One region of the Enterobacter cloacae complex sp. HYC003_NIDB genome, then DNA from elsewhere that is predicted to be linked to it. Evidence: predicted binding sites of a transcription regulator. Region 1 holds the regulator's gene; each other region holds the start of a gene.

Region 1 (10,351 bases):
CATACTCCAGACGCTGCTGACAGCGCTGCAACGCAATTTCACACGACTGCAAATAGCGCTGCGCCAGATCCGTCGTCAGCATCGTGTGCTCCCGCGCCAGCGTCGTCATGGCATTGATGTGCTCGACGATAAACTGGCTGTGCGTGACCCACAGCTTCATGTCAGCCAGATAGTGCGCGTTAAAGCCCGGCTCCTGCATGGCCTGGTTAAGGGAGTTGAACAGGGCGTTATGCGCCTGGTTGACCTTCATGCGCTCGTAGGCCAGCGGAGAGGGCTGCGGGTCATCGCTCAGAATAAGACGAATGGCCTGCTGGTCAGCTTCGAGCGCGTCGTGGGCGTTCTGCCTGAGCAGCCCGCTTTGCCACTGCGGCCACAGCCAGACCATGCCGCCAAAGGCGATCAGGCAGCCAATTAGCGTATCGACCAGCCGGGCAATAATAAACTGTTCCCCGTTAAGCGTGAGCAGTTGCAGGGTATACACCGCCGTCACCGTAAAGCCCACCATCGCCCAGCCGTAGTTTTTGCGGATGATCAGGTAGCTCACCAGCGTGATTGCCAGCATACCGGCCAGGGTATAGCCTTCCGGCACGTGGAAGTGCAGCGTCACGCCCGCGATAATCAGCCCCGCCATCGTACCGCCCGCCCGATGCAGAATGCGCACCCGCGTGGCGCCATAGCCGTTCTGGGTGACAAACAGCACGGTCATTAAGATCCAGTAGGGTTTCGGCAGGTGCAGGGCCATTCCCATCAGGCTGGCGATGCTCAGCATCACACTGATCCGCGCGGCATTGCGCAGGGCGGAAGATTTCAGTGATAGATAGCTTTTGAGCGCGGGCAGCAGCGGCAGCCGTTTTTGCTTATCGGCCATCAGGTCCCGGGCATAAAGCGGGCGCTGGGTGCGTAACACCCGGGCGATGCGGCTGAAATGCCAGGCAGCAAATTGCCCGACCGGGTTATCCGCGTGCTGACGCGCAATCTTTTCCAGCGCGCCGAGCTGTTTGTCCATGTTAAAGCGCGTCGGGTAGCGGTGATAGAGGATATCGTCAGCCAGCACCCGCAGGCGGGCCGCGACGGTCTGCGCGTTCCAGCGGATCACCGCTTCCGCATGGCTGCGCTCCACCAGCTTTTGCACCTCTTCCGGATTATGAAGGCTGACGGAGATATGCTCCTGCAAATCCAGCCCGACCTGGAAGGTTCGCAGCAGCCGCTTGTATTCATGATTTTTGTTGGCGGCAAGCATGTGCAACTGCTGATAGCACTGGCTGATCAGATCCACCACTTTTTGCTGGCGCGCCAGCAGCGGCGGCAGGGATTTTTCCGGGTCGGTATGTTGAGTGAGCAGGGTGTATTTTGCTTCGCAGTATTCAGCAAGCTGCACGTAGAGCAGGCTCAGGGATTCGCGCAGCGGCTGTTCCCGCCACAGCCAGAACCAGAACCAGTTAAACAGCCCGTACCACAGCGTGCCGAGGGCGTAGATCAGCAATGGCTCCCACACCGGCATATTGCCCGCAAGGCTTAAGGTGAAGATGGCGGCAATCAGCGACGCGGGAAGCAGCCGGGCGTGCAGCGAGCTGATTTCGGCGGTGACGCCGAGCGTCATCGCCAGCACGGTCAGGATCAACGGCAGAGGAATGTCGCGGGCCAGTAAGAGTTGTACGGCAAGGCTACAGCCGGCAAACAGGCTGCCGCCAATAATCAGACGTTTAAAAAAGCGTTTATGCGGTGTATCCAGACCGGCAATGTTGCAGCAGGCGGGCACGAGGGAAAACAGCAGGCCTTGCTGAAGATGTCCGAGGATCAGGCCCACGGCCACGGGAAGACACAACACCAGCGTTTGTCGTAGTGCGTAGTTAACTTCCGGGTGATAGATCAGCCTGCGCCACATGAGGAGTAGAGACAAAAACGGCGTGCCACCCTGCGGCGGCACGCCGTTTGACCGAAATTAACGGGTTCCGTAGACCACGATAGTTTTACCGTGGGCAGAGATCAGGTTCTGGTCTTCCAGCATCTTCAGGATACGGCCCACTGTTTCACGGGAGCAGCCGACGATCTGACCGATTTCCTGACGGGTAATTTTAATTTGCATACCGTCAGGGTGGGTCATGGCGTCTGGCTGTTTCGCCAGGTTCAACAGCGTCTGCGCGATACGACCGGTCACGTCCAGGAAGGCGAGGTTACCCACCTTCTCAGAGGTCACTTGCAGACGGCGTGCCATCTGGGAAGAAAGACGCATCAGGATGTCAGGGTTGACCTGAATCAGCTGACGGAATTTCTTGTAAGAAATTTCAGCCACTTCACATGCTGTTTTTGCACGAACCCAGGCGCTACGTTCCTGGCCTTCTTCAAACAGGCCCAGTTCACCGATAAAATCGCCCTGGTTCAGATAAGAAAGGATCATCTCTTTCCCTTCTTCATCTTTGATCAGCACGGCCACCGAGCCTTTAACGATGTAATACAACGTTTCCGCTTTTTCACCCTGGTGAATCAGCGTGCTCTTTGATGGGTACTTATGAATGTGGCAATGAGACAAGAACCATTCGAGAGTCGGGTCTGTTTGCGGTTTGCCAAGCACCATGCGCTGTTATCCTCTGTTATAAGCTGTCACCAGAGTCATAAGATGCATCCGGACTCTGGGGTTGCAATCGAATTCTTACCCATACCTGGGAAGTCGGCTGTCGTAACGTTTCGCAGCCAGTAAAGTTTGATGTCCTCTGCATACATGTGTAACGTCAATGTATTACTGTAGCATCCAGAGTGTTTTAGCATAGCTTTCGCCGCGTGTCTCCTGGTGTCTCGCTTCAGCATGACGCAGGTCGCCTTCCGTTGCGAGAAATGTAACGTACACGTAATCTGTCATAAAAAATGCAACGTTGGAGTGAGTGAATATGCAAGCGCGTGTGAAATGGGTTGAAGGGTTAACGTTCCTGGGCGAGTCTGCTTCCGGGCACCAGGTTTTGATGGATGGCAACTCCGGCGATAAAGCGCCAAGCCCGATGGAAATGGTGCTGATGGCGGCGGGCGGATGCAGCGCGATCGACGTGGTGTCGATCCTGCAAAAAGGCCGTCATGACGTGACCGATTGTGAAGTGAAGCTGACGTCAGAACGTCGCGAAGAGGCGCCACGCCTGTTTACGCATATTAATCTGCACTTTATCGTCACCGGCAAAGAACTGAAGGATGCGGCGGTCTCGCGTGCGGTTGACCTGTCTGCGGAGAAATACTGCTCTGTGGCGCTAATGCTGGAGAAAGCGGTAAAAATCACCCATTCTTATGAAGTGATCGCGGCTTAATTTTTTGGCGGGTGGCGCTTCGCTGACCCGCCCTACAAAAGCACGCCCGTAGGCCCGGTAAGCGCAGCGCCACCGGGCAAAACAATTCACGCGATCTGCTTTCCTTCCATCAGCCGCTGCACCAGCGGTGTCATGATCAGCTCCATTGCCAGCCCCATTTTTCCGCCCGGTACCACTAACGTATTCATGTGCGAAATAAACGAACCCTGTAGCATCGCCAGCAGCCAGGGGTAATCAATGCCTTCCAGGTTGCGGAAGTGGATCACCACAAAGCTCTCGTCCAGGGAAGGGATGCTTTTTGCAGCGAACGGGTTGGAGGTGTCCACGGTGGGGACGCGCTGGAAGTTAATGTGGGTTCGGGAGAACTGCGGCGTCAGGAAGTTGATGTAATCTTCCATGGAGCGCACCACCGAGTCCATGACCGCCTCTCGCGAATGGCCGCGCTCGCTCATGTCACGCGTCAGCTTCTGGATCCACTCAAGGTTAACAATCGGCACCACCCCCACCAGCAAATCCACGTGGCGCGCCACATCGTGCTGAGGCGTCACCACGCCGCCGTGCAATCCTTCGTAAAACAGCACGTCAGTCGGTTCCGGCAGCGGCTGCCAGGGCGTGAACGTGCCGGGGACCTGGTTCCAGGGCACGGCTTCATCGTAGGTGTGGAGATACTTGCGGGACTGCCCGGTACCGCTTTGCCCGTATTCACGGAAGGTTTGCTCCAGCAGGCCGAAGTCATTCGCCTCCGGGCCGAAGTAGCTGATGTGTTTACCCAGATCGCGCGCCTTGCGGATGGCCATATCCATCTCCGGGCGCGTGTAGCGGTGAAAGCTGTCGCCTTCTACCTCTGCCGCCCGTAAGTTAAGCTGGGCGAAGATCTTGCGGAAGGCGAGGCTGGTGGTAGTGGTTCCCGCCCCACTCGAACCCGTAATGGCAATAACCGGATGTCTGGCAGACATAGCAACTCCCTGACTGGAAAAGTGTAAAGATCAGCCGTGAAACGCGTTGTGTGGCATGATATTGACCGTCTCATGCAGTTCGGACCATACCAGCACCACGTCGCCGCTTTTAAGCTGGCGCTTAACATCGTTGACCTTTTGTTCAAGCGAACGTTCATGTTCACCATAATCGGTGCCTTCGCGCAAGACAAAGCTTTCAATCAGATTATCGAGCGTGTCGGGAGAGAGATCCTGCCAGGGAATAATCATTATTTACCGTCCAGATAAGCCGTTAACCAGTCGGGAATACGCGTCTCAAGCCACATTTTTGGCCGACGCAGCGTGCCGCCGACAAAGCCGACGTGTCCGCCGAATTGGGTGAGCTGATACTCCACGTTGGCCGGCAGATGATCGGGCGCCGGAATCGAGTGGTGATCCATAAACGGATCATCTTTGGCGTGGATAATCAGCGTAGGTTTCGTGATTTGGTTCAGTAAAGGCATGGCGCTGCACTGACGGTAATAGTCAATCGCATCGGCAAAGCCGTGAATTTTCGAGGTGATCAAATCATCAAACTCGCGCAGGCGCTTCACGCGTTTGAGCTGTTGCAGCGTTACAGGCAGCGTATCCGGATAGGCCTTCAGCTTGCGCGCGGCGTTGGCTTTCAGCAGGTTGAGCAGGTAGCGCTGGTACACTCGCGAAAACCCCTTTTCCATATGATAGCTGCACTGCTCCAGCATAAAGGGCGCAGAGACGATCACCGCCGCATCCAGCGGTACGGCGTCGCTCTCCTTCGCCAGCAGGCAGGCCAGCATATTGCCGCCCAGCGAATACCCCACCGCTGCCGTTGGCGCCTCGCCGAAATTGTCTCTTAGCCAGCGCAGGAACCAGGTACCGTCCTCGGTTTCACCCGAGTGATAAATACGTTTCTGACGATTAGGCTCGCCGCTGCATCCGCGAAAATGCATCACTACCCCAAGCCAGCCGCGGGCTTTCGCCGCCTCAATGAGACCGTGTGCGTAAGGGCTGTGCAGGCTGCCTTCCAGACCGTGAAACACCACCAGACGGGGTTTATGTCTGGCCCGATCCGGATCTTCGCTCCAGGCGAGATCCAAAAAGTCGCCATCCGGCAAATCCAGGCGCTGCCAGTGCGGGGTAAACTGTACCTTGCGGCGGATCAGGCGCGGCAGCATGGTTTGCAGGTGAGGGTTAGCCACACCGCGCATGGGCACGAACTCTGCGCTCTCTTCGGCTGCAATGTCGAAGTCTGAGGGAATGATTTGGGTCATAAGGGCGATGCTGATTCTTGTCAGAAATTAACTATACCTTCCGAATTGTACCCCGTTTAGCCCGTTTTTCCGAAACATGAACTGATCCCGATCACAAATATTTACCTTGATTATTACTCTCAGGCTAATGATTTGGCTCTACGCTTAATTGATGCCTTTCTCACCAGAGCGCACACTTTACTCAACGTTAAGCAAATCAGAATGATGTGCTGAATCAGGAGGTTAATAATGTTATCTGGGCAAACACCCACCCGGCAATGGAACACCCGACGCAGTGAGAAAGCGCGTCGTCTGGCGTCCGTACCGGTGCAGGGCAAGGTACTGCCAACCGGCGATCTTGTCGCCATGCTGGAAAAACTGATCGCACCAGGCGACAAAGTCGTTCTGGAAGGCAACAACCAGAAGCAGGCGGATTTCCTTTCCCGTTCACTGGCGGAAGTGAACCCGCAAATCGTGCACGATCTGCATATGATCATGCCGAGCGTGGGCCGCAGCGAACATCTGGACATCTTTGAGAAAGGCATCGCCCGCAAGCTGGACTTCTCCTTCTCCGGTACGCAAAGCCTGCGAATCTCCCAACTGCTGGAGGATGGTCAGCTCGAAATCGGGGCGATTCACACCTACATCGAACTCTACTCACGTTTATACGTCGACCTATCGCCAAACGTGGCGCTGATTGCCGGTTTTAAAGCGGACCGCAAAGGCAACCTCTATACCGGGGCGAGTACCGAAGATACTCCGGCGCTGGTGGAAGCCGCCGCGTTCCATGACGGCATCGTCATCGCGCAGGTGAACGAGCTGGTGGACGACGAGTGCGACCTGCCGCGTGTGGATATTCCGGGCTCGTGGATTGATTTTGTGGTGGTTGCCGATAAGCCGTTCTTTATCGAACCGCTCTTCACCCGCGACCCGCGCCTGATCAAACAGGAACATATCCTGATGGCGATGATGGCGATTAAAGGCATCTACGCTGAACACCAGGTGCAGTCCCTGAACCACGGGATTGGCTTTAACACCGCAGCGATCGAGCTGCTGCTGCCAACCTACGGCGAACAACTCGGACTCAAAGGCAAAATCTGTAAACACTGGACCCTGAACCCGCATCCAACGCTGATCCCGGCCATCGAAAGCGGCTGGGTGGAGAGCGTCCACTGCTTCGGCGGCGAGCTGGGAATGGAAGAGTACATCCGCGCCCGTCCTGACGTGTTCTTTACCGGTGCCGACGGCTCCATGCGCTCTAACCGCGCCTTCTGTCAGCTGGCAGGTCAGTACGCGGTCGATATGTTTATCGGCTCCACGCTACAGGTCGACGGTTACGCTAACTCCTCAACCGTGACTCGCGGCCGTCTTTCCGGCTTCGGCGGCGCGCCAAACATGGGCCACGATCCGCACGGTCGTCGCCACGCCACACCGGCCTGGCTGAACATGATCACCGAGCCTGACCCGATGCAGCGCGGTAAAAAGCTGGTTGTGCAGATGGTGGAAACCTTCCAGGCGGGCGTGAAGCCAACCTTCGTGGAAAAACTCGACGCCGTTGAGGTCGCGAAAGCCTCCGGTATGCCGCTGGCGCCGGTCATGATTTACGGCGATGACGTCACCCACGTGCTGACGGAAGAGGGGATTGCTTACCTCTACCGGGCGAAAGATCTTGAAGAGCGTCGCGCCATGGTCGCCGCCGTGGCGGGTATCACCGATATCGGACTGGGCGTTGACGCCAAACGCGTGGCGGAACTGCGCCAGAGCGGCAAGGTTGTGTATCCGGAAGATATGGGCATTCGCCGCACCGATGCCACCCGTTCGCTGCTGGCGGCCGGTAGCGTCGCGGACCTGGTGGAATGGTCCGGCGGTCTTTACAACCCACCTGCGAAATTCCGGAGCTGGTAATGAAACTTCTGCCCCAGATCCAGGTTGAAGGCGGTGCCGAATGGCTGGCGCGAACCGCCACGCAGTGTCTGATTGACGAAGCACGTTTAAGCCCGAAGCCCGGTCTGGTGGACAGCCGGGGGAACGGCGCGCACCACGATTTATCGCTTGCGCTGATGGAGCGCTCCGCTCACAGCCTGACCCCCACGTTTCAGGCGCTGGCGCAGCAGAGCTGGCAGCGTCCGGCGGATATTGCCCTCAGGCAAACCGTTGGCCGCCTGGGTCGCGAAGGTGAACGGCAGATGATGGCCGCTACCGACGGCGTGAACACGCACCGTGGCGCGATCTGGGCGCTGGGATTGCTGGTGAGCGCGGTGGCGATGCTGGGCGGCGATGCCCGGGCGCAAACCGTCGCGAACACCGCCGCTCAGCTGGCGAAGCTGCCGGATGACGCGGCGCCGAAAGTGTTCAGCAAGGGGTTACGCGTTACGCACCGCTACCGTGTGCCGGGCGCGCGTGAAGAGGCTCAGCAGGCGTTTCCGCACATCATGCAGCGCGCGCTGCCGCAGCTTCGCCTCAGCCGTCTCAACGGCAGCAGCGAAACGCAGGCCAGACTCGACGCGCTGATGGCGATCATGACCTCGCTCACCGACACCTGCGTGCTGTCGCGCGCCGGCATGGAGGGGCTGGACGCCATGCAGAACGGCGCCCGTGCGGTGCTGAACGCCGGAGGATGCGCAACCCTCGCCGGGCAGCAGGCGCTGGCGCGGTTAGACCGTCAGATGCTGGCGCTTAACGCCTCGCCGGGCGGAGCCGCAGACCTGCTTGCCGCCACGCTGTTTCTTGACCGCGCCGAAACGCCCTATTCAAAGCATTAAGAGGATGTTATGGAAAAAATCACATTGACCGTGCCCGCCAGCCGCGAAGTAAGCGGCAGGGCGCTGGCAGGGGTCGTCGGTTCCGGGGATATGGAGGTGCTTTTCACCGCCGAACCGGGCCAGACCTTAACCATTGATATCACCACCTCCGTCGACAACAGCCGCGGGCGCTGGGAGGCATTGTTCAACCGCCTGCAAACCGTCAGCAGCCTGCCCGCCGGTAAGCTGACCATCCACGACTTCGGCGCGACGCCGGGCGTGGCACGCATTCGTATCGAACAGGTTTTTGAAGGGGTGAACCATGCGTGATGACAGCAGCTTTATCGAATTAAAAGCGCGCCAGCGTGCGCAGGCGCTGCTCGACGACGGCAGCTACCGCGAACTGCTGGATCCGTTTGAAGGCATTATCTCTCCGTGGCTTGGGCCACAGGGGATTGTTCCTCAGGCCGATGACGGCATGGTGGTCGCGAAAGGGACCATCAACGGCCAGCCTGCGGTGGTGGTGGCGATTGAAGGCACCTTCCAGGGCGGCAGCATGGGCGAAGTGTCCGGCGCCAAAATGGCGGCAGCGCTGGAGCTGGCGGCGGAAGATAACCGCAACGGCATTCCGACTCAGGCGGTGCTGTGCCTCGAAACCGGCGGCGTACGTTTGCAGGAAGCCAACCTCGGCCTGGCGGCGATTGCCGATATCCACGCCGCGATCGTTGACCTGCGTCGCTATACCCCGGTCGTCGGGATTGTCGCCGGGACCGTGGGCTGCTTCGGTGGGATGTCTATCGCCGCGGCGCTGTGCAGCTACCTGATTGTGACCCGCGAAGCGCGGCTCGGCCTCAACGGTCCGCAGGTTATCGAGCAGGAAGCGGGCATTGAAGAGTATGACTCCCGCGACCGTCCGTTTATCTGGAGCATGACCGGCGGCGAAGTACGCTTTGAAAGCGGGCTGGTGGACGCGCTGGTGGGCGACGGCGTGAACGCGGTGAAAGCCGCGATGAACGAAGCCATCGCCAAAGGCGTACCGGCGAAACATCGCACCGATAACTACGACGATTACCTGAACCGTCTGACGAATTTCGACACCCGCAAACAGGCCGATGCCGAACAGATTAAAGCGCTTTTTGCCCGGGAGGTGAAATGATGACTAACTCAATTAGCCGTGGCGAACTCTGGCTGGAAACTCTGGCCCCGAACGCGAAACGTCTGGAGGGGTTATGCCCGTCCGTGCAGGCCGCAGACGGCGAGCTAAACGGTGAAACGGTGCGTTTTGTCGCCGTGGTGCCGGACGCCAACAACCACTTCCCGCGCGCGGCGCAGGGTGAAGTCGGCCTGCTGGAAGGATGGACGCTGGCAAAAGTGGTCAGCGAAACCGTCGCCGCCGACGCAGATAAAGCCGTGAAGCGCCCGATTGTGGCGGTAATCGACGTCCCAAGCCAGGCCTATGGCCGTCGCGAAGAGGCGTTTGGTATCCACCAGGCGCTGGCCGGCGCCGCTGCCGCCTACGCTAATGCGCGGCTGGCGGGTCATCCGGTGATTGGTCTTATCGTCGGTAAGGCCATGTCCGGCGCGTTTCTGGCGCACGGCTACCAGGCTAACCGTCTGATTGCCTTCAACGATAAAGGCGTGCTGATCCATGCCATGGGCAAAGAGTCTGCGGCGCGCATTACGCTGCGTACCGTTGAGGCGCTGGAAAAACTGGCTGCAACCATTCCGCCAATGGCGTATGACATCAGCAACTACGCCACGCTGGGGCTGCTTTCCGACCTGCTGGATATCAGCAATCCGGATGCCCCTACCGAAAGCGATCTGACGCGGGTGAAAACCACCCTGCAACAGGCCATCAGCGACGCGCGTCAGGACACCACGTTGAAAAACCGTCTGGGTGCTGACAACCGCCGCAGCTCGGCGCTCGTACGTGAACGTATGCGAGCCAGCTGGTAAGTAAAAAGAGACCTGCCAGATGCATCACCCCGTGGGCGCGCCCGTTGCGTCCACGCGGGAACCTGCATCCTGAAAATAATAAACATCGCGCCAGTGCTTAAACTTTTTTACTACAGGTGATTTATGACTTACGTAATTGTTCATGCTCTTGCACCGATTTT
Region 2 (10,351 bases), 1.2 Mb from region 1:
CGCGCGATCGGATTTATTCGCCACGATAATATCTGCCGAGGCGAGCTGGTCGCGGAAATTGTCATTATTGATCGCTTTTTCATCCAGCAGCTGGCGGGGGTCGAGCAGGCAAAGCGTCGCACGCAGCTCAAGCCACGGCTCGTATACCGGGGCGGTCAGTAAATCAAGGATTTGCTTAGGATGCCCCAGCCCGGTGGGCTCAATCAGCAGACGGTCCGGCTTGCCCTGACGCAGCAGCGTATTCAGCCCGACCTGCATCGGCAGACCATTCACGCAGCACATACACCCGCCCGGGATCTCTTTCACCATCGCGCCGCTGTCGGCGAGCAACGCGCCGTCGATCCCCACTTCGCCAAATTCGTTGACCAGCACGGCCCACTTTTCCGCCGGGTCTTTATTGGCCAGCAAATGCAGAATGGACGTAGTTTTACCGCTGCCGAGAAAACCGGTGATCAGGTTGGTTTTGGTCACGTGCGCTCCGATAAATAATTGTGATGTAGTAACAACTATCTATCATCCTGACGAAAAAATCGGGCATTGAGAAGAGGGAGGGCGAACGGAGCATAAAACCGTTCGCCTTAAACGCAATAATCGCTAAATTTTTAACGTTTCGATAACGGCCTGGCGCGCGCCGAGCCGGACGAGGCGCTGGTACGCGCTGGTGATTGCCTCGACAAAGACAGGGTTTTGCGGCAGGTCGTCGCCAAAGATTTCATTTAGCGTCAGCAGGGCGCTAACGCGTTCTGCGTCGCTGCTGGTAGCGACAATGGCCTGAAACTTGTCGCTCAGCGGATCGCGTACGTCAATGGCGTTGCCCTGTTCGTCCGTACCGCTGACGTAGCGCATCCAGCCCACCACCCCCAGCGCCAGTAATGGCCAGGCGGTGTTACGCTCAAGATGCATGCGGATCCCCTCCAGCATGCGCTGAGGCAGCTTCTGGCTGCCGTCCATGGCGATTTGCCATGTACGATGCTGTAGGGCCGGGTTGGCGAAGCGGTCAAGCAGGCTGTCAGCATAGGCTGTCAGATCAACGTTGGTGATGCGCAGCGTAGGGGCCTGCTCATTCAGCATCAGCCTGCGGGCAGCCTCGCGGAAACTGTCGTCCTGCATACATTCATTTATGTGCGCGTAGCCGGCAAGGTAGCCCAGATACGCGAGGAAGGAGTGGCTGCCGTTCAGCATCCGCAGCTTCATCTGCTCCCAGGGCAGGACATCCTCAACCATCTGTACGCCTGCCACCTCCCACTCCGGACGCCCGGCGACAAAGTTATCTTCCACTACCCACTGAATGAACGGTTCACAGCTGATGGCGCAGGGATCCTCAACGCCAAGTTCCTGGGTGATTTCCGCGAGTGAGGCGTCGGTGGCGGCGGGCACGATTCGGTCGACCATGGTACCAGGGAAGCTCACGTGCGCCTCGATCCATGCGGCCAGCTCTGCGGAACGCTTTCCGGCCATGCCGAGAACGGCATTTTTCACCACATGGCCGTTGTCGGGAATATTGTCGCAGGAGAGCACGGTAAACGCCGGCAGGCCCCGCTCGCGGCGGCGATGAAGGGCTTCAACCAGAATACCCGGCGCGGAATGCGGCTCAGACGGGTGCTCGAGATCGTGCAGGATGCGGCTGTTCCGCATATCCAGTTTTCCCGTCGCCGGATCGATACAGTAGCCTTTTTCGGTAATGGTGAGGGAGACAATTGCCACCTGCGGTTCGCAGAATTTCTCAATAATGGCTGCCAGCGAGTCGAGTTTGGCGTTCAGGCACTCTTTTACCGCACCGATAATAATGGGCTGATTGCCTTCGGCACCTTTCTCCAGCACGGTAAACAGATGATCCTGCGCCCGGAGCTGGCCCATAAGGACATCGCCGCTAAAGAGGCTAATCTCACAAATTCCCCAGTCGCCTCCTTTGGCATTCAGTACCCGGTTTGTTAACAACGCCTGATGCGCCCGGTGGAACGCGCCAAAACCGAAATGGACGATGCGGGAGCGTAACTGCTCGCGATCGTAGCGGGGCTGCTGGACATGAGCAGGAAGCGCGGTGGAGGCAATAGTCTTCATGTAATACACACCTGATTAACCATTAATTAACAATGCCAGTGTAAAGTTATATGACAACAAATTAAATTGGTAAGCCGTAAATATCCCTGTTATGTGAGTTTGATCAATCAATGCCGCGTGCTGTATTGACCACTTCGATTAAAAATGTATGGTAGTCGTCATTGAGGTAACACATATTGGTATAACAACTTGAGAGGGTGGGGCAATGGAACAAACCTGGCGTTGGTACGGGCCGAACGATCCGGTTTCTCTTGATGATGTGCGTCAGGCTGGCGCAACGGGTGTGGTCACGGCGCTGCATCATATTCCGAACGGTCAGGTGTGGCCGGTGGAGGAAATCCAAAAGCGTCAGGCTCAGCTGGCAGAGAAGGGGTTAACCTGGTCTGTTGTGGAAAGTATTCCGGTTCACGAAGATATCAAAACCCACTCCGGTGAGTGTGATATCTGGATTGCGAATTATCAGCAGAGCATTCGTAACCTGGCAGCCTGTGGTATTGATACCGTCTGCTACAACTTTATGCCGATCCTGGACTGGACGCGTACCGACCTGGAATATGAAATGGCCGATGGTTCGAAGGCGCTGCGTTTCGATCAAATCGCTTTTGCGGCTTTCGAACTGCACATTCTGAAGCGTCCGGGGGCGGAAGCAGACTACACCGCCGAAGAGCAGCAGCAGGCGCTGGCGTGGTTCAATGCCGCCGGTGAAGCGGACATTGAGAAGCTGGTTCGCAATATCATCGCGGGCCTGCCGGGGGCGGAAGAGGGTTATACCCTCGATCAGTTCCGCGCGCGCCTGGCGGAATATGGCGATATCGATAAAAACCAGCTGCGTGAAAACATGGCGCACTTCCTGCGCGCTATTGTGCCGGTGGCAGAAGAAGTCGGCGTGCGGCTGGCGGTTCATCCTGACGATCCACCGCGCCCTATCCTCGGCCTGCCGCGTATCGTGTCTACGATTGAAGATATGCAGTGGCTGAAAGAGACGGTGGACAGCATCTACAACGGCTTTACCATGTGTACGGGCTCGTATGGCGTGCGGGCGGATAACGATCTGGTGCGGATGATCGAAACCTTCGGCGATCGCATTCATTTCACCCACCTGCGTGCAACCTGCCGTGAAGAGAACCCGAAAACCTTCCACGAAGCAGCCCATCTTGGCGGCGACGTGAACATGGTTGCGGTGGTGGATGCCATTCTCTCTGAAGAGGTACGTCGTAAGCAGGCGGGGGATGTGCGTCCAATCCCGTTCCGTCCGGATCACGGGCACCAGATGCTGGACGATCTGCGCAAGAAAACGAATCCAGGGTATTCGGCGATTGGCCGTCTGAAAGGGATGGCGGAAGTGCGCGGTATCGAGCTGGCGCTGAAAATGACGAAGTATCCTGAACTTCTTTAAGCCTGATCGCCCGGTGGCGCTACGCTTACCGGGCCTACGAAAAACCGGCTCTGAGGCCGGTTTTTGTGTTTTTGTAGGCCGGGTAAGGCGCAGCCGCCACCCGGCAAACGCCGCAATCAGTCAGCACGACCCATATAGCGTTTTTCTTCGATATGGATACGGATTTTCTCGCCCGCTGACAGGTATTCTGGCACCTGTACGACCAGACCGGTAGTCAGGGTAGCCGGTTTGTTACGCGCACTTGCAGACGCGCCTTTGATGCCCGGCGCCGTTTCAACGATTTCCAGATCAACGGTCTGAGGCAGCTCCAGCGCCAGCAGCACGCCATCCCAGGTCAGCACCTGCATGTCCGGCATCCCACCTTCAGGAATAAAAAGCAGCTCTTCTTCGATCTGATCTTTGGTGAAGATATACGGGGTGTAATCTTCTTTATCCATGAACACGTATTCGTTGCCGTCGATGTAGGAGAAATCAACGTAGCGACGGGTGAGGGTCACGGTATCGACGATATCGTCGCCTTTAAAACGTTCTTCCACTTTCAGGCCGGTGCGGACATCGGAGAAACGCATTTTGTACAGCGTTGCTGCGCCACGGGCGCTGGGTGCCTGAATATCGATATCTTTCACAATCAGCAGTTTGCCGTTGTAATTCAGTACCATACCTTTCTTAATTTCGTTCGCTCTTGGCATTGCAGTAATCCTGTTTACGGGAGGTAAAAAATATCGCGCCAAATTACTCGCGCGCGGCCTTTCAGGCAAGCGGAATTCGTGGGTTTTGCTATCAATACATAAAAGGTGTTACTGTGCGCGCAATGCCCGACTGCGCGGGCATCTGCCACCAACAGAGAGCATGTATGGATTGTCGTTCCGACTGTGGCGCGTGCTGTACCGCACCGTCCATCTCAAGCCCCATTCCAGGCATGCCGGAGGGCAAGCCTGCCAATACCCGCTGCGTTCAGCTCTCTGACACTAACCTGTGCATGATCTTTGGCTCGCCCCTGCGCCCGAAGGTGTGCTCCGGGCTCCAGCCAACCGCCGAAATGTGCGGCAGTACGCGCCAGCAGGCCATCACTTATCTGCTTGAGCTGGAAGCGCTCACCGCGCCTTAAACGTCTTTGATTCGCGTCAGGCAGCTCAGCGTCAGGACGCACATCACCAGCGCAATCCAGAACACCGTATGATAGTTCCAGATTTCAGCCACAACGCCCGCCAGTGAGCCTGCAATAATCCAGCCCACGCGGGTGGTATTAGTATAAAGGGTGGTGGCAGAGCCTGCCTGACCCGGCATCAGATCCTGGAAGTAGAGCATGCCGATACCGGCCAGGATACCGATGTAAATGGCGTTCAGCAGCTGTAAAGCAAGAAGCAGGGCTGGCGTATGAACCGTCAGCATACCGACATAAAACAGCAGCCCGGCTACGGCGGCGACGCGCATCAAAAAGCGCTTGCCGAAGCGCTTCGCGTAATAGCCCGCAATCAGCATGGTGGGGATCTCAAGCCCCGCGGCGGTTCCCATCATGATCCCGGCCAGCTTCTCCGGCAGATGCAACTCATCAATAATAAACAGCGGCATATTAATGATATAGAGGCTGTTGGTTCCCCACATTAGCGTACAGATAATGAATAACAGCAGCGCGTCGCGCCGGTTACGTCGCGGAGCTTCCAGCGTACCGGTCGCCACTTTCGGCTCTTTGCGCATGGAGGGCAGAAAGAACCAGACCATTGCGCCGCATACCACGAAGGCCACGGCTGCGCTGAGGTACATCACCGTAAAGCCAAAACCCATCGCCAGCGCGTAGGCGAGCGGGGGGCCAATCACCCACGCCAGCGACACCTGCGCGCGCAGTATCGAGCTGAACATCACCGCTTCTCGCCCGGTGCGGTCGGCATGCTCGCGGGCAAGGGCGAACATCTGCGGGTTGGCGGTCGAGCCGAAACTGCTCAGGAAGACGCCCACGAACAGCAGAATGAAGTAGTTACGGTTCCAGGCAAACAGCAGGCAGGCAAACACCCCGAGCAGGCAGCAAAAAACGATCAGGCTTTTGCGATCGCCTTTGCGGTCTGAACGCCCGGCTAGAAACTGGCTGACGAAAATGCCGATGATGGCGCTCCCGGTGAAGAAGAAGCCAACCATCGCCGGGCGGGCATGAACTTCGTTGGTCAGAAACAGGCTCAGCGTAGGCGTTTGTAACGCACCGGCAATACCGGTGAGAAAAGCAACGATCAAAAACGCCGTTGACGTCAAATCAAAAGGCTTTGGTGAGGCGGCAGCGGAGGTGTTATGCATGTTCAGTCTTTGCGAGTAACAGAGAGAGGCGGAGTTTACGCCGCCTGTCATTAAATAAACAGAGGGCAAAATCAAGATTGCCACAATAAATCAAAATAGCATTTCAGTTTATCGCCGTTTCGCTGAAGCGTGCTGAACCTGTTTGCTGAACATCAGCAAAAACCTCCCGACTGAAGAAGAAATGTGCTGCACTTCTAAATTCTGCAACAAGAAATGTAACTTTTCTTGCAACCTTTTGTAGAAAAGACAAGACTTCTTGAAACGTTTCAGCGCTATCTTGCCTGTCCTGAAGAAGCAGGTTAGCGCCTGGTTTCTCAGTTAAGCTGAAACGATTCAATTTCAGCAGGAGAGGAGAATCATGTTCCAGTTATCTGTTCAGGATATTCACCCGGGCGAACAGGCCGGGAATAAAGAAGAGGCTATTCGCCAGGTCGCCGCTGCGCTCGTGCAGGCTGGCAACGTGGCTGACGGCTACGTCAACGGCATGCTGGCGCGTGAACAGCAGACCTCCACCTTCCTCGGTAACGGTATTGCAATTCCGCACGGCACCACGGACACCCGCGATCAGGTGCTGAAAACCGGCGTGCAGGTCTTCCAGTTCCCGCAGGGCGTGCTGTGGGGCGAGGGTCAGGTGGCTTACGTGGCGATTGGCATCGCGGCCAGCGGTGACGAACACCTGGGCCTGCTGCGTCAGCTGACGCACGTGCTGAGTGATGATGCCGTCGCGGAACAGCTTAAATCCGCCACCACTGCTGAAGAGCTGCGTGCCCTGCTGATGGGCGAAAAACAGAGCGAAGCGCTGAAGCTGGATAATGAAACCCTGACGCTGGACGTCGTTGCGTCCGATTTGCTGACGCTCCAGGCGCTGAACGCGGCCCGCCTGAAAGAAGTGGGAGCGGCAGATACCACTTTTGTGACGTGCGCCATCAATGATAAGCCATTAAACCTGGGTCAGGGCATCTGGCTGAACGACAGTGCTGAAGGCAACCTGCGTAGCGCTATCGCGGTCAGCCGTGCTGCGGTTGCCTTTGAGACAGACGGCGAACGCGCCGCGATGCTGGTAACGGTCGCCATGGCGGACGATCAGCCGGTATCCGTGCTGAAGCGTCTGGGCGAACTGCTGCTGAACAATAAAGCTGAAAAACTGCTGAACGCAGACGCGGCGACGGTGCTGGCCCTGCTGACCAGCGACGATGCGCTGACGGATGACCTGCTGAGCGCAGAGTACGTGGTGCGTAACGAACACGGCCTGCATGCCCGTCCGGGCACCATGCTGGTGAATACCATTAAACAATTTGCAAGTGAGATCACCGTGACCAATCTGGACGGTTCGGGTAAACCAGCCAACGGGCGCAGCCTGATGAAAGTTGTCGCGCTGGGCGTGAAGAAAGGCCATCGTCTGCGCTTTACCGCGCAGGGTGCGGATGCTGAACAGGCGCTGAAAGCGATTGGCGACGCCATCGCGGCCGGTCTGGGGGAGGGCGCATAATGAGCAGACGTGTTGCGACCATTACGCTGAACCCGGCTTACGATCTGGTGGGCTTCTGCCCGGAAATTGAGCGTGGCGAAGTCAACCTGGTGCGGACGACCGGCCTGCATGCCGCAGGAAAAGGGATTAACGTGGCGAAGGTGCTGAAAGATCTCGGCATCGACGTCACCGTAGGCGGCTTCCTCGGTAAAGACAACCAGGATGGTTTTCAGCAGTTGTTCAGTGAACTGGGCATCGCTAACCGTTTTCAGGTTGTGCAGGGCCGTACCCGCATCAACGTTAAGCTGACCGAGAAAGACGGTGAAGTGACCGATCTGAACTTCTCCGGCTTCGAAGTGACCCCGGCTGACTGGGAGCGCTTTGTTGCCGATTCCCTGAGCTGGCTGGGCCAGTTTGACATGGTGTGCGTCAGCGGCAGTCTGCCGTCCGGCGTCAGCCCGGAAGCGTTCACCGACTGGATGACGCGCCTGCGCAGCCAGTGCCCGTGCATTATTTTCGACAGCAGCCGCGACGCGCTGGTCGCCGGTCTGAAAGCCTCGCCATGGCTGGTTAAGCCTAACCGCCGCGAACTGGAGATCTGGGCGGGCCGTAAGCTGCCAGAATTAAAGGATGTGATTGACGCTGCCCATGCGCTGCGCGAGCAGGGTATCGCTCACGTGGTGATTTCGCTGGGTGCAGAAGGTGCCCTGTGGGTGAACGCCTCCGGGGAATGGATTGCCAAACCGCCTTCAATGGAGGTGGTCAGCACCGTGGGTGCCGGGGATTCGATGGTTGGCGGCCTGATCTACGGTCTGCTGATGCGCGAATCCAGTGAACATACCTTACGTCTTGCTACCGCCGTTGCGGCCCTGGCCGTGAGCCAGAGCAATGTCGGTATTACCGATCGTACCCAGTTAGCCGCGATGATGGCGCGCGTTGACTTAAAACCTTTTAACTAACAGCAGGAGAGGAATAATGAAAACGCTGCTGATCATTGACTCCGGTCTCGGACAGGCTCGTGCCTATATGGCGAAGACCCTGCTGGGCGCGGCGGCACAAAAAGCGCACCTGGATATCATTGATAACCCGGGTGATGCTGAAATGGCGATTGTTCTGGGCGACAAAATCCCCGCGGACAGCGCCCTGAACGGTAAAAAAGTGTGGCTAGGTGATATTAATCGCGCGGTGGCACATCCTGAACTGTTTCTGAGCGAAGCAAAAGGTCATGCGACGGTTTACAGCGCACCTGTTGAGGCGGCGCCGGTTGCCGCCGCTGGGCCGAAACGCATTGTTGCGGTAACGGCCTGCCCGACAGGTGTGGCGCACACCTTTATGGCGGCTGAAGCCATTGAAACCGAAGCGAAAAAACGTGGCTGGTGGGTGAAGGTTGAAACCCGCGGCTCTGTTGGTGCGGGCAATGCCATCACGCCGGAAGAGGTGGCGGAAGCCGATCTGGTGATTGTGGCGGCGGATATCGAAGTGGATCTGGCGAAGTTTGCCGGCAAGCCGATGTACCGTACCTCTACCGGCCTGGCGCTGAAGAAGACCGCGCAGGAGTTTGATAAGGCGCTGGCAGAAGCCAAACCGTATCAGGCAACCAGTGCGGCTAAAACTGCGACCGAAGGGAAAAAAGAGTCTGCGGGCGCGTATCGTCACCTGCTGACCGGCGTGTCCTACATGCTGCCGATGGTGGTGGCGGGCGGCCTGTGTATTGCGCTCTCCTTCGCCTTTGGTATCGAGGCGTTTAAAGAGCCGGGCACACTGGCGGCCGCGTTGATGCAGATTGGCGGCGGCTCCGCGTTTGCGTTGATGGTGCCGGTGCTGGCGGGCTTTATCGCCTTCTCCATTGCTGACCGTCCGGGTCTGACGCCGGGTCTTATCGGCGGTATGCTCGCCGTGAGCACCGGTTCTGGCTTTATCGGCGGTATCATTGCCGGTTTCCTCGCCGGTTATGTGGCGAAGCTGATCAGCTCGAAGCTGAAGCTACCGCAGAGTATGGAGGCGCTGAAACCTATCCTGATCATTCCGCTGATTTCCAGCCTGGTGGTCGGTCTGGCGATGATTTACCTGATTGGTAAGCCGGTCGCGGGCATTCTGGAAGGTCTGACCCACTGGCTGCAAACCATGGGGACGGCGAACGCGGTGCTGCTGGGCGCAATCCTCGGCGGTATGATGTGTACCGACATGGGTGGTCCGGTGAACAAAGCGGCATATGCGTTTGGCGTTGGCCTGCTGAGTACCCAGACCTACGCGCCGATGGCGGCGATCATGGCGGCCGGTATGGTGCCTCCGCTGGCGCTCGGTCTGGCGACGATTATTGCCCGCCGTAAGTTCGATAAAGCGCAGCAGGAAGGCGGTAAAGCGGCGCTGGTGCTGGGCCTGTGCTTCATCACCGAAGGCGCAATCCCGTTTGCGGCACGCGATCCAATGCGTGTTCTGCCGTGCTGTATCATGGGTGGTGCGGTGACGGGGGCTATCTCCATGGCGGTAGGTGCGAAACTGATGGCGCCGCACGGCGGTCTGTTCGTCCTGCTCATCCCTGGCGCCATCACGCCGGTGCTGGGTTATCTGCTGGCCATTGTTGCCGGTACGCTGGTGGCAGGCCTGTCTTACGCGGTGCTGAAGCGCCCGGAAGCGGAAGTGGTCGCAAAAGCAGCCTAAAAGAGGTGTCGGGTGGCGGCTTCGCCTTACCCGACCTACAAAAAAAGCCGGGTGCGTAAGCAGCCCGGCTTTTTTTATGCCGCCTGTTCAGCGGTTTGCTGCGCCTTCAGCCAGGCAATCTCTTCCGCCCAGATATCCGGGTTAATGGTTTCGAGCACCATCGGAATACCGTCGAAGCGGGCGTCCTGCATGATAAAGCGGAACGCATCATGGCCGATGTTGCCTTCGCCCAGGCTGTGGTGGCGGTCAACGCGGCTGCCGAACGCGCTTTTCGCATCGTTTAAGTGCATACCGCGAAGGTATTTAAAACCGACAATACGCTCGAACTCCTCGAAGGTATTTTTCGTGGCCTCGGTTGTGCGCAGGTCATAGCCGGCGGCAAAGGCGTGACAGGTATCGATGCACACCCCCACGCGGGATTTATCTTCCACGCCGTCGATGATCGCCGCCAGATGCTCAAACTTAAAGCCGAGGTTGCT
Region 3 (10,351 bases), 180 kb from region 1:
GCTCGGCGCGTAACCAGTGCAGCTTCTTGCCAAAGCCCAGGGTGTTGTCGGTAAATTTCAGCTCATCAAGGCGGATTTCCCACACCGGGGCTTTTAGCGCCGCGGCCACCGGGAAGCGGCGCGTATAGCGTTTACGTTGCGCGTCGCTCTCCTCACCTTCCAGGCGACGAATTTCGCCTTTAAACTGGACCCCGCGGATCAGCGCAACGGTTTTAGGCTGACCGTTTACCGTGCCCGCCACTTTTGCCCGCTGGCCCGTCATCTGCGCATGCCGCGTTTTATCTTCGCTCATCACGTAAAAGGCCACGCGCTCGGGATCGTAGTAATAAAAGGCATTTGCGCACCACATCTCCTCGTCTTTACAGACGCACCAGGTCACGACATGCTGCTTTGCCAGCCAGCGGTTAATGGCGGCCAGTGTTTCCATTTTCGCTCTCTCTCATGCTATGGTGCGTTCACCTTAACATACTGAATCTGTTTACCGTGTGCTGGTTTCTCTATCTTGTCCGAACCGCTGATAACGCACTCTACACCGGGATCACTACCGATGTGGCACGGCGTTTTTTACAACATCAAACGGGGAAAGGGGCGAAGGCGCTGCGGGGGAAAGGTGAACTTCAGTTAGCGTTTTCAGCCGCCGTGGGCGACAGATCCCTGGCGCTCAGGCTGGAATACCGCATCAAGCAGCTGACGAAGCGCCAGAAAGAGCGTCTCGTCAACGGGGACGGCTCTTTCGAGGCGCTACGCGAAAGCCTGCTTAAAAACGATTGAAATGATCGTGGTACTCCACCAGACCGGTAACGCCGTCGAGCGCATCATCCGCCAGAGGATGCACCAGGAAAGATGTTTCCGTGCCCGGCCAGTGGCAGCGCAGATCGTATCTGGACGCTGGCTTAAAACCTAAACGTTCGTAGAACGCCGGATCGCCCAGAACGACGACAGCGGCATAGCCAAATTCATTCAGTGAATCCAGCCCTTCATAGACCAGCTGGCGCGCCAGGCCCTGGCCACGGTAGTTTTCATCCACCGCCAGCGGCGCCATGCCGACCCACTGTAACTCTTCACCCTGCACAATCACCGGGCTGAAGGCCACGTAGCCGACCACCTGCCCTTCATCGTCGGTGGCAACCAGGCCCAGCGTAATCAGGCCATCTTCGCGAAGATCGTGAACCAGTTGGGCTTCGGCGTCGCCTGCAAAAGAGCGGCGTAACAACGCATCGATACCCGGCGCATCAATCCCAATTTCGACTCGAATCAGCATGGCTCACCTACTGAAGTGTGTTTACTGTCCGGCGGGGTTTTTAGCCCGGCCTCAACGAAATCTGCCATTTGCATCAACATCATACGCAGCGCTTTCGGCATCTGCTCCAGCTCAATGGCATCCATTAAATTTTTGACGTACAGACCGAGCTCCGTGTCGCCTTCAATCACCAGACGACGCTGGAAGAAGAGGGTGTCCGGATCCTGTTTGCGCGCGGCGATCATCAGCAGATCGCTGGCATCCGCGCTAAAGCTGACATCCGCCTCGGCGGTTTCACGGACGATCAGCCGATCGTTCTCAACGGAAGTAAACCAGCGCAACCCGATATCGCGCACTTCAATCTTTAACCAGCGGCCTTCCAGAAACTCCAGCTCACCGTCCTGAAGCGCCTGGCGGAACTGCCAGCTCAGTACCTGTTCCAGCACCTGGCGTTTAAGCGCGAACGGCGCCAGTTTTACCGGCACGCTCAGCATTGATGGACCAAATTGTACGAGACGTGAACGCAGTTTATCCAGCACGAGCTTTACTCCCTGATAGCTATAGTCCTGCTATTTTGCCATATCCCGACAAGAAGATAGCGGCGTAAATCAACAAACCGTTGTCCGGTATACCTCATTATTGGTGCCATCAATACGCCATTAGCTGCCTTAAATCAAAAATTGTCGCGTATGGGTTAATTAAAATCCCAGCTCGTTAACATTTTTTACGATCCCTGCGATCGACAACATCGGGATAAATTATGGAGCTGCTCTGCCCTGCCGGAAACCTTCCGGCGCTTAAGGCGGCCATCGAAAATGGGGCCGATGCGGTCTATATCGGGCTGAAAGATGATACCAACGCCCGCCATTTTGCGGGTCTTAACTTTACGGAGAAAAAGCTTCAGGAAGCCGTTAACTTCGTTCACCAGCACCGGCGCAAACTGCACATCGCCATCAATACCTTTGCCCATCCTGATGGCTATGCCCGCTGGCAGCGCGCCGTGGATATGGCGGCCCAGCTGGGCGCCGATGCGCTGATCCTGGCCGACCTCGCCATGCTTGAGTATGCGGCAGAACGTTATCCGCATATTGAGCGCCACGTCTCTGTTCAGGCATCGGCCACCAATGAAGAGGCCGTGCGTTTTTATCATCGACACTTTGACGTAGCCCGCGTGGTGCTGCCGCGCGTGCTCTCTATTCATCAGGTTAAGCAACTGGCGCGCGTCACGCCAGTGCCGCTGGAGGTTTTTGCCTTCGGCAGCCTGTGCATCATGGCCGAAGGCCGCTGCTATCTTTCTTCCTATCTCACCGGGGAATCGCCAAATACCGTCGGCGCCTGCTCGCCTGCCCGCTTCGTTCGCTGGCAGCAAACACCGCAGGGACTGGAGTCACGCCTGAATGACGTGTTAATTGACCGCTATCAGGACGGTGAAAACGCGGGGTATCCGACACTGTGTAAGGGCCGCTATCTGGTGGACGGCGAGCGCTACCACGCGCTGGAGGAGCCCACCAGCCTCAACACGCTGGAATTGCTGCCGGAACTGCTGGCCGCCAATATTGCCTCGGTGAAAATCGAAGGCCGCCAGCGCAGCCCGGCCTACGTGAGCCAGGTGGCGAAGGTGTGGCGTCAGGCCATCGACCGCTGCATGGCGGACCCGCAAAACTATGCTCCACAAGCGGCCTGGATGGAGACGCTCGGCGCGATGTCTGAAGGCACCCAAACTACGCTCGGCGCGTACCACCGTAAATGGCAGTGAGATAATCATGAAATATTCATTAGGGCCGGTGCTTTACTACTGGCCAAAAGAGACGCTGGAAGATTTTTACCAGCAGGCGGCTAACAGCAGCGCCGATGTGATTTACCTCGGCGAAGCGGTGTGCAGCAAGCGCCGCGCCACCAAAGTGGGCGACTGGCTGGATATAGCGAAAAACCTGGCCGGCAGCGGCAAGCAGGTGGTGCTCTCGACGCTGGCGCTGGTGCAGGCGTCCTCTGAACTGGGCGAGCTGAAGCGCTACGTCGAAAACGGTGAGTTCCTGCTGGAGGCGAGCGACCTGGGCGTGGTAAACCTGTGTGCCGAGCGTAAGCTGCCGTTTGTCGCCGGACATGCGCTGAACTGCTATAACGCGGTGACCCTGCGCCTGTTGCTCAAACAGGGGATGACCCGCTGGTGCATGCCGGTTGAGCTCTCCCGCGACTGGCTGGCCAACCTGCTCACACAGTGCGAAGAGCTGGGCATTCGCAACAAGTTTGAAGTGGAGGTTCTGAGCTACGGCCATCTGCCGCTGGCCTACTCTGCCCGCTGCTTCACCGCACGTTCCGAAGATCGCCCGAAAGACGAGTGCGAAACCTGCTGCATTAAGTACCCGAACGGCCGCAGTATGCTGTCGCAGGAGAACCAGCAGGTGTTTGTCCTCAACGGCATTCAGACCATGAGCGGTTACGTCTATAACCTCGGCAACGAACTGGCGTCAATGCACGGGCTGGTGGATATGGTGCGTCTTTCGCCGCTTGATACCGGCGTTTTCGCGATGCTGGACGCCTTCCGCGCCAACGAAAACGGCGCCTCACCGCTGCCGTTGACGGCAAACAGCGACTGCAACGGTTACTGGAGACGTCTCGCCGGGCTGGAATTGCAGGCGTAAAAAAGGCTCACTTTGTTAACAACGGTTATCATTTTTTAATGCAGTATTAAAGATTGACCGTCGACAAAGTGAGCTGTTATGACTGACAAAACCATTCCGTTTTCGGTGCTGGATCTGGCGCCGATTCCACAAGGCTCCTCGGCCAGAGAAGCCTTCACGCACTCTCTCGATCTTGCTCAGCTTGCCGAAAAGCGCGGCTATCACCGCTACTGGCTGGCGGAGCACCACAATATGGTGGGCATCGCCAGCGCCGCCACCTCGGTGCTGATTGGCTATCTGGCGGCGAATACCACCACTCTGCACCTGGGATCCGGCGGTGTGATGCTGCCGAACCACGCCCCGCTGGTGATTGCCGAGCAGTTCGGGACGCTGAATACCCTTTATCCGGGCCGTATTGATCTAGGGCTTGGCCGCGCGCCGGGCAGCGACCAGCCGACCATGCGCGCCCTGCGTCGCCATATGAGCGGCGATATCGATAACTTCCCGCGCGATGTGGCCGAGCTGGTGGACTGGTTTGACGCGCGGGATCCGAACCCGCACGTGCGTCCTGTGCCGGGGTACGGGGAAAAGATCCCGGTATGGCTGTTAGGCTCAAGCCTGTACAGCGCGCAGCTCGCCGCTCAGCTGGGGCTGCCGTTCGCGTTCGCTTCCCACTTCGCACCGGATATGCTGCATCAGGCACTGCATCTTTATCGTACGCACTTCCAACCGTCTGAACGTCTGGAGAAGCCGTATGCGATGGTGTGTATCAATATCATTGCCGCCGACAGCAACCGCGACGCGGAATTCCTGTTTACCTCTATGCAGCAGGCGTTTGTGAAGCTGCGTCGCGGTGAGACGGGCCAGCTTCCACCGCCGGTAGAGAATATGCATCAGCTGTGGTCGGCCTCCGAGCAGTATGGCGTGCAGCAGGCTCTGAGTATGTCGCTGGTGGGTGATAAGGCGAAAGTGCGTCACGGGCTGGAGGCGGTGCTGCGTGAAACCCAGGCGGATGAGATTATGGTTAACGGCCAGATTTTCGATCACCAGGCGCGTCTGCATTCGTTTGATTTGGCGATGCAGGTGAAAGAGGAGTTGGTGGGGTAGTTTTTTGCTTTGCCCGGTGGCGCTTCGCTTACCGGGCCTACATTCTTTTCTCCCTCTCCCATGGGGAGAAGGCCGGGGTGAGGGGTTCAGACCGCACGTTTTACTGATATACCGGCAACAGATTAAAACTCGACAGCACGTGCACCACCGCATTGCCGATACCAAATACCAGAATCAGCGCAATCATCGGTTTTCCGCCCCAGACGCGGAATTTCGGGCTGCCGAAGCGCTTACGTGATTTGCGCGCCAGCAGCGCCGGTACAATCGCCGCCCAGATGGTGGCCGCCAGTCCCGCATAGCCGATGGCGTACAGGAAACCGTTCGGCCACAGCAGGCCGCCCACAATCGGCGGCAGGAAGGTCAACAGCGCGGTTTTGAAGCGCCCCATAGCAGAGTCATCAAAACCAAACAGATCCGCCAGGTAGTCAAACAGGCCCAGCGTCACGCCGAGGAATGAGCTCGCCACCGCAAAGTTCGAGAAGACCACCAGAAGCAGATCCAGACTGCGGCTGTTCAGCACGCCGCTCAGCGCCTGTACCAGCACATCAATGTTACCGCCCTTCTGCGCAATGCCGATAAATTCCGGACGCGGGATGTTACCCATCGTCCCCAGCAGCCAGATCACATACAGCCCCAGCGCCAGCAACGTGCCGTAAACCAGGCATTTCACGATGGTGCGCGGATCCTTGCCGTAGTATTTCATCAGGCTCGGTACGTTGCCGTGGTAGCCGAACGACGCCAGACAGAATGGCAGCGTCATCAGCAGGTACGGCGTGTAGGAGGTGTTCACTTCCGCAACGTTAAACAGCGTGGCCGGCGTGACGTGCCCCAGCAGGCTGCCGAAGGTCAGAAAGAAGGTGATGACCTTTGCGCCCAGCACGATCGCCGTCATGCGGCTGACCGCTTTGGTGCTCATCCAGACGATAAACGCCACGCCCAGCGCGAAGCAGAGACCCGCCAGACGCGCCGGAACGTTCAGCGACATCTCTGAGAAGGTGTGATGCAGAATCGACCCGCTCGCTGAAATGTACGCGTAGGTCAGGATATAGAGTACAAACGCGATGGACAGCCCGTTCACCAGGTTCCAGCCTTTGCCCAACAGATCCCGGGTGATGGTGTCGAAGCTGGAGCCAATGCGGTAGTTCAGGTTTGCTTCAAGGATCATCAGCCCGGAATGGAGCATGCAGAACCAGGTGAAAACCAGCGCCGCCAGCGACCAGAAGAACCACGCACCGGACATGACCACAGGCAGGGAAAACATCCCGGCACCAATGATGGTTCCGCCGATGATCACCACGCCGCCAAGCAGCGAAGGTGACGTTTGGGTGGTGGTTAGTGTTGCCATGCGGCCTTATCTCCAGTGAAAAATGTGGTTCTGCATTTTAGTGTGTTGCACTGTACCAGTACAAGAGTACAAAAGGAATAAAAAAAGCCCCGATAGCAACTATCGGGGCTGTATATTTTACTTTACGTTAGAAGCGAAAGGCTTACGCGTCACCGAAACGACGACGGCTGGCGCCTTCTTCACGGCGTGGACCACGGTTTTCGCGGCGCTCACCGGAGAAACGACGGCCTTCACCACCGCGTCCTTCGCTGCGACCGCCTTCACGACGCTCGCCACCGAAACCGCGACCACCGCCACGACGTTCGCCGCCACGGTCAGGACGTGGCTGTGCATCGCCCAGCAGCTGCATGTTCATCGGCTTGTTCAGGATACGGGTGCGAGTAAAGTGTTGCAGTACTTCGCCCGGCATGCCTTTTGGCAGCTCGATGGTGGAGTGGGAACCGAACAGCTTGATGTTACCGATGTAACGGCTGCTGATATCGCCTTCGTTAGCGATCGCGCCAACGATGTGACGAACTTCAACACCATCATCACGGCCCACTTCAATGCGATACAGTTCCATTTCGCCAGCGTCACGACGCTCGCGACGTGGACGGTCTTCACCACCACGCTCTGGACGGTCACCGCGTGGACCACGGTCGTTACGGTCGCCACGACGTTCGAAACGATCGTCACGGTCACGGAACTCACGCTTAGGACGCATCGGCGCATCAGGTGGCACGATCAGGCTACGTTCGCCCTGCGCCATTTTCAGCAGTGCTGCGGCCAGGGTTTCCATGTCCAGCTCTTCGCCTTCAGCGACAGGCTGGATCTGGGACAGCAGCGCACGGTACTGATCCAGATCGCTGCTTTCCAGCTGCTGCTGTACTTTCGCGGCGAATTTTTCCAGACGGCGTTTGCCCAGCAGTTCTGCGTTTGGCAGCTCGGCTTCTGGAATGGTCAGCTTCATGGTGCGTTCAATGTTACGCAGCAGACGACGCTCGCGGTTCTCAACGAACAGCAGCGCACGGCCTGCACGACCCGCACGACCGGTACGGCCGATACGGTGAACGTAAGACTCGGAGTCCATTGGGATATCGTAGTTTACAACCAGGCTGATACGCTCAACGTCCAGGCCACGTGCTGCCACGTCGGTTGCAATCAGGATATCCAGACGACCGTCTTTCAGACGCTCCAGAGTCTGCTCACGCAGGGCCTGGTTCATGTCGCCGTTCAGCGCTGCGCTGTTGTAGCCGCTACGCTCCAGGGCTTCAGCCACTTCCAGGGTCGCGTTTTTGGTACGAACGAAAATAATCGCCGCATCAAAATCTTCCGCTTCCAGGAAACGCACCAGCGCTTCGTTTTTGCGCATGCCGTATACAGACCAGTAGCTCTGGCTGATGTCCGGGCGAGTGGTCACGCTGGACTGAATACGCACTTCCTGCGGCTCTTTCATGAAGCGGCGGGTAATGCGACGGATCGCTTCTGGCATGGTTGCAGAGAACAGAGCGGTCTGATGACCTTCCGGGATCTGCGCCATGATGGTTTCTACGTCTTCGATGAAGCCCATACGCAGCATTTCATCGGCTTCGTCCAGTACCAGGCCGCTCAGTTTAGAGAGGTCCAGGGTACCGCGCTTCAGGTGATCCAGCAGACGGCCCGGCGTACCGACAACAATCTGTGGACCCTGGCGCAGGGCGCGTAACTGCACGTCATAACGCTGGCCGCCGTACAGGGCTACCACGTTTACGCCGCGCATATGTTTAGAGAATTCCGTCATGGCTTCAGCAACCTGAACAGCCAGTTCACGGGTTGGAGCCAGGACGAGGATCTGCGGCGCGCGCAGGTCCGGATCAATGTTGTTCAGCAGCGGCAGCGAGAATGCTGCGGTTTTACCGCTACCAGTCTGGGCCATGCCCAGCACGTCACGACCAGAAAGCAGGTGTGGGATACACTCAGCCTGGATCGGAGATGGTTTTTCGTAACCCAGATCGTTAAGGGCTTCAAGGATAGGAGCCTTCAGGCCCAGATCTGCAAAAGTGGTTTCGAATTCAGCCATGTAGTACAAGTGCCTCGATATTAATGGCGGCCAGTCTACTTAGCTCATCGTGAAAATGATTAGCAATTTTCATTGAAAAGTGTGAACCGGCTCAAATTAGGTGTATTGACGAACAACAACGCCCTCACCAGTGAAGGTGATGGCAATCAAAAGATTACGGGCTGATGTTTATGTCGTCAGCTATTGCTGGTCCGATTCTGCCAGGTCGTCTTGCTCCTGGCCCAAGAGCGATAATTCCAACAATGCATAACGGTGCTCAACGAAGTTATGTACGTTGTTAGCAACCGCTAATTTGAACAGTGCCGTAGCGCTGTCCATATCCCCCAGACTTAGGTAGTACTTACCTAAATAGAAGTTGGTTTCACTGAGATGCTCAGCGAGCGAGGTGTTATCCGTTGCGTCCGCCTTGAGGCGTTCCATCAGCGTTGCTTCGCTAATGTTGCCCAGGTAGAACTCGACAATGTTCCATCCCCACTGTTCCTTGTCCGATTTATCGAAGCGCTGTTTCAGTGCTTCTTTGGCCTGCTTCTCATCGAGCTTCTGCTCAACGATGTAAAGCCACAGGCTGCGGAAAGGATCATTAGGATCGTCTTGATAAAACGCCAGCAGATCATCTTGCGCTAACTTATCACGACCGCCGTAATACAATGCGATACCGCGATTCAAGTGCGCGTAGTTGTAAGTTGGATCAAGCTCAAGTACAGAATCAAACGCTTCATAGGCAGCATCAAAATTGCCTGCCTGCGTTAAATAAATGCCTAAGTAATTGAATACTTCAGGCATATCAGGTCGAATCGCCAGCGCTTGTGAAAAATCATTTCGCGCCAGTGCCCTCAGACCGAGACTATCATACAACACTCCGCGCTCATATAAAAGCTGTGCGCGTTCGTCATCGGTTAAAGCCCGACTGGCAAGTATTTGTTCCATGCGTGCCAGAATGACTTCCTGCTGCAAAGTCGGTTGCAATGGCACTGCGAGGACTTCGCTCTTACGCCAGGCAGAGTTGCTGCATCCTGCCAGCGTTAAAGCTGTCGCAACGAAACACCAGCGCAAAAAAGGCTTCATTTCCCACTCCCGAAGACAACTATTGATGAACGTCCTGTCCCCCGGCGGCTTAACAAGGCGTCCTGCCTGATAATAAGCCCTCCGCCTGCGCGGAGGGCAAATGGCAACCTTACTCGCCTTGCTGTTCAGCAGCCGGGGCTTCCGGTGCCGCAGCAGGCTGAGACTGCTCGGTTGCTTCTTTAATGCTCAGACGGATACGGCCCTGGCGGTCAACTTCCAGAACTTTCACCGGTACTTCCTGACCCATTTGCAGGTAATCGGTCACTTTCTCAACGCGCTTGTCAGCGATCTGAGAGATGTGTACCAGACCTTCTTTACCGCCACCGATGGCAACGAATGCGCCAAAGTCAACGATACGGGTCACTTTACCATTGTAGATACGGCCCACTTCGATTTCTGCCGTGATCTCTTCGATACGACGGATAGCGTATTTCGCTTTCTCGCCGTCGGTTGCTGCGATTTTCACAGTACCGTCATCTTCGATTTCGATGGTGGTGCCCGTTTCTTCGGTCAGTGCACGGATAACAGAACCGCCCTTACCGATAACATCTTTGATCTTGTCTGGATTGATCTTGATGGTGTGGATACGTGGAGCGAACTGAGAAATGTCGCCACGCGGCGCATTAATCGCCTGTTCCATCACGCCCAGGATGTGCAGACGCGCACCTTTAGCCTGGTTCAGAGCAACCTGCATGATCTCTTTGGTGATACCTTCAATTTTGATATCCATCTGCAAGGCAGAGATACCGTCACGGGAACCCGCTACTTTGAAGTCCATATCGCCCAGGTGGTCTTCGTCGCCCAGAATGTCAGACAGAACAACGTAGTTGTCGCCCTCTTTCACCAGACCCATTGCGATACCCGCAACGGCGGCTTTAATTGGCACGCCTGCATCCATCAGCGCCAGAGAGGCACCACACACGGAAGCCATAGAA

The links. Region 1 encodes CRP, which controls carbon source genes, mostly activating them, when cyclic AMP is high. Its sites were predicted from a motif close to ATGTGANNNNNNTCACAT; they were not measured.
Region 2: the regulator CRP is predicted to act here: its motif matches at 2,153-2,170, upstream of O1722_RS07595 (mannitol dehydrogenase family protein).
Region 3: the regulator CRP is predicted to act here: its motif matches at 8,431-8,448, upstream of yrbN (protein YrbN).

The regions. Positions count from the first base shown of each region.
Region 1 is NZ_CP114220.1:403,983-414,333, forward strand. It holds gene O1722_RS01810 (YccS/YhfK family putative transporter) at 1-1,885, opposite strand, end outside; gene crp (cAMP-activated global transcriptional regulator CRP) at 1,943-2,575, opposite strand; gene O1722_RS01820 (OsmC family protein) at 2,886-3,290, shown strand; gene O1722_RS01825 (phosphoribulokinase) at 3,377-4,246, opposite strand; gene O1722_RS01830 (YheU family protein) at 4,277-4,495, opposite strand; gene O1722_RS01835 (hydrolase) at 4,495-5,514, opposite strand; gene mdcA (malonate decarboxylase subunit alpha) at 5,743-7,398, shown strand; gene O1722_RS01845 (triphosphoribosyl-dephospho-CoA synthase) at 7,398-8,255, shown strand; gene mdcC (malonate decarboxylase acyl carrier protein) at 8,265-8,564, shown strand; gene O1722_RS01855 (biotin-independent malonate decarboxylase subunit beta) at 8,557-9,390, shown strand; gene mdcE (biotin-independent malonate decarboxylase subunit gamma) at 9,390-10,190, shown strand; gene O1722_RS01865 (AEC family transporter) at 10,314-10,351, shown strand, end outside.
Region 2 is NZ_CP114220.1:1,604,557-1,614,907, forward strand. It holds gene O1722_RS07590 (CobW family GTP-binding protein) at 1-471, opposite strand, end outside; gene O1722_RS07595 (mannitol dehydrogenase family protein) at 595-2,061, opposite strand; gene uxuA (mannonate dehydratase) at 2,267-3,457, shown strand; gene yeiP (elongation factor P-like protein YeiP) at 3,574-4,146, opposite strand; gene O1722_RS07610 (YkgJ family cysteine cluster protein) at 4,311-4,565, shown strand; gene setB (sugar efflux transporter SetB) at 4,562-5,743, opposite strand; gene fruB (fused PTS fructose transporter subunit IIA/HPr protein) at 6,102-7,232, shown strand; gene fruK (1-phosphofructokinase) at 7,232-8,170, shown strand; gene fruA (PTS fructose transporter subunit IIBC) at 8,187-9,872, shown strand; gene nfo (deoxyribonuclease IV) at 9,947-10,351, opposite strand, start outside.
Region 3 is NZ_CP114220.1:580,064-590,414, reverse strand. It holds gene O1722_RS02820 (YhbP family protein) at 1-427, opposite strand, end outside; gene O1722_RS02825 (type 1 glutamine amidotransferase domain-containing protein) at 1-13, shown strand, start outside; gene O1722_RS02815 (GIY-YIG nuclease family protein) at 442-771, shown strand; gene O1722_RS02810 (GNAT family N-acetyltransferase) at 758-1,261, opposite strand; gene ubiT (ubiquinone anaerobic biosynthesis accessory factor UbiT) at 1,255-1,779, opposite strand; gene ubiU (ubiquinone anaerobic biosynthesis protein UbiU) at 2,001-2,996, shown strand; gene O1722_RS02795 (U32 family peptidase) at 3,004-3,882, shown strand; gene O1722_RS02790 (luciferase-like monooxygenase) at 3,961-4,968, shown strand; gene mtr (tryptophan permease) at 5,069-6,313, opposite strand; gene O1722_RS02780 (DEAD/DEAH family ATP-dependent RNA helicase) at 6,456-8,351, opposite strand; gene yrbN (protein YrbN) at 8,344-8,424, opposite strand; gene nlpI (lipoprotein NlpI) at 8,532-9,416, opposite strand; gene pnp (polyribonucleotide nucleotidyltransferase) at 9,526-10,351, opposite strand, start outside.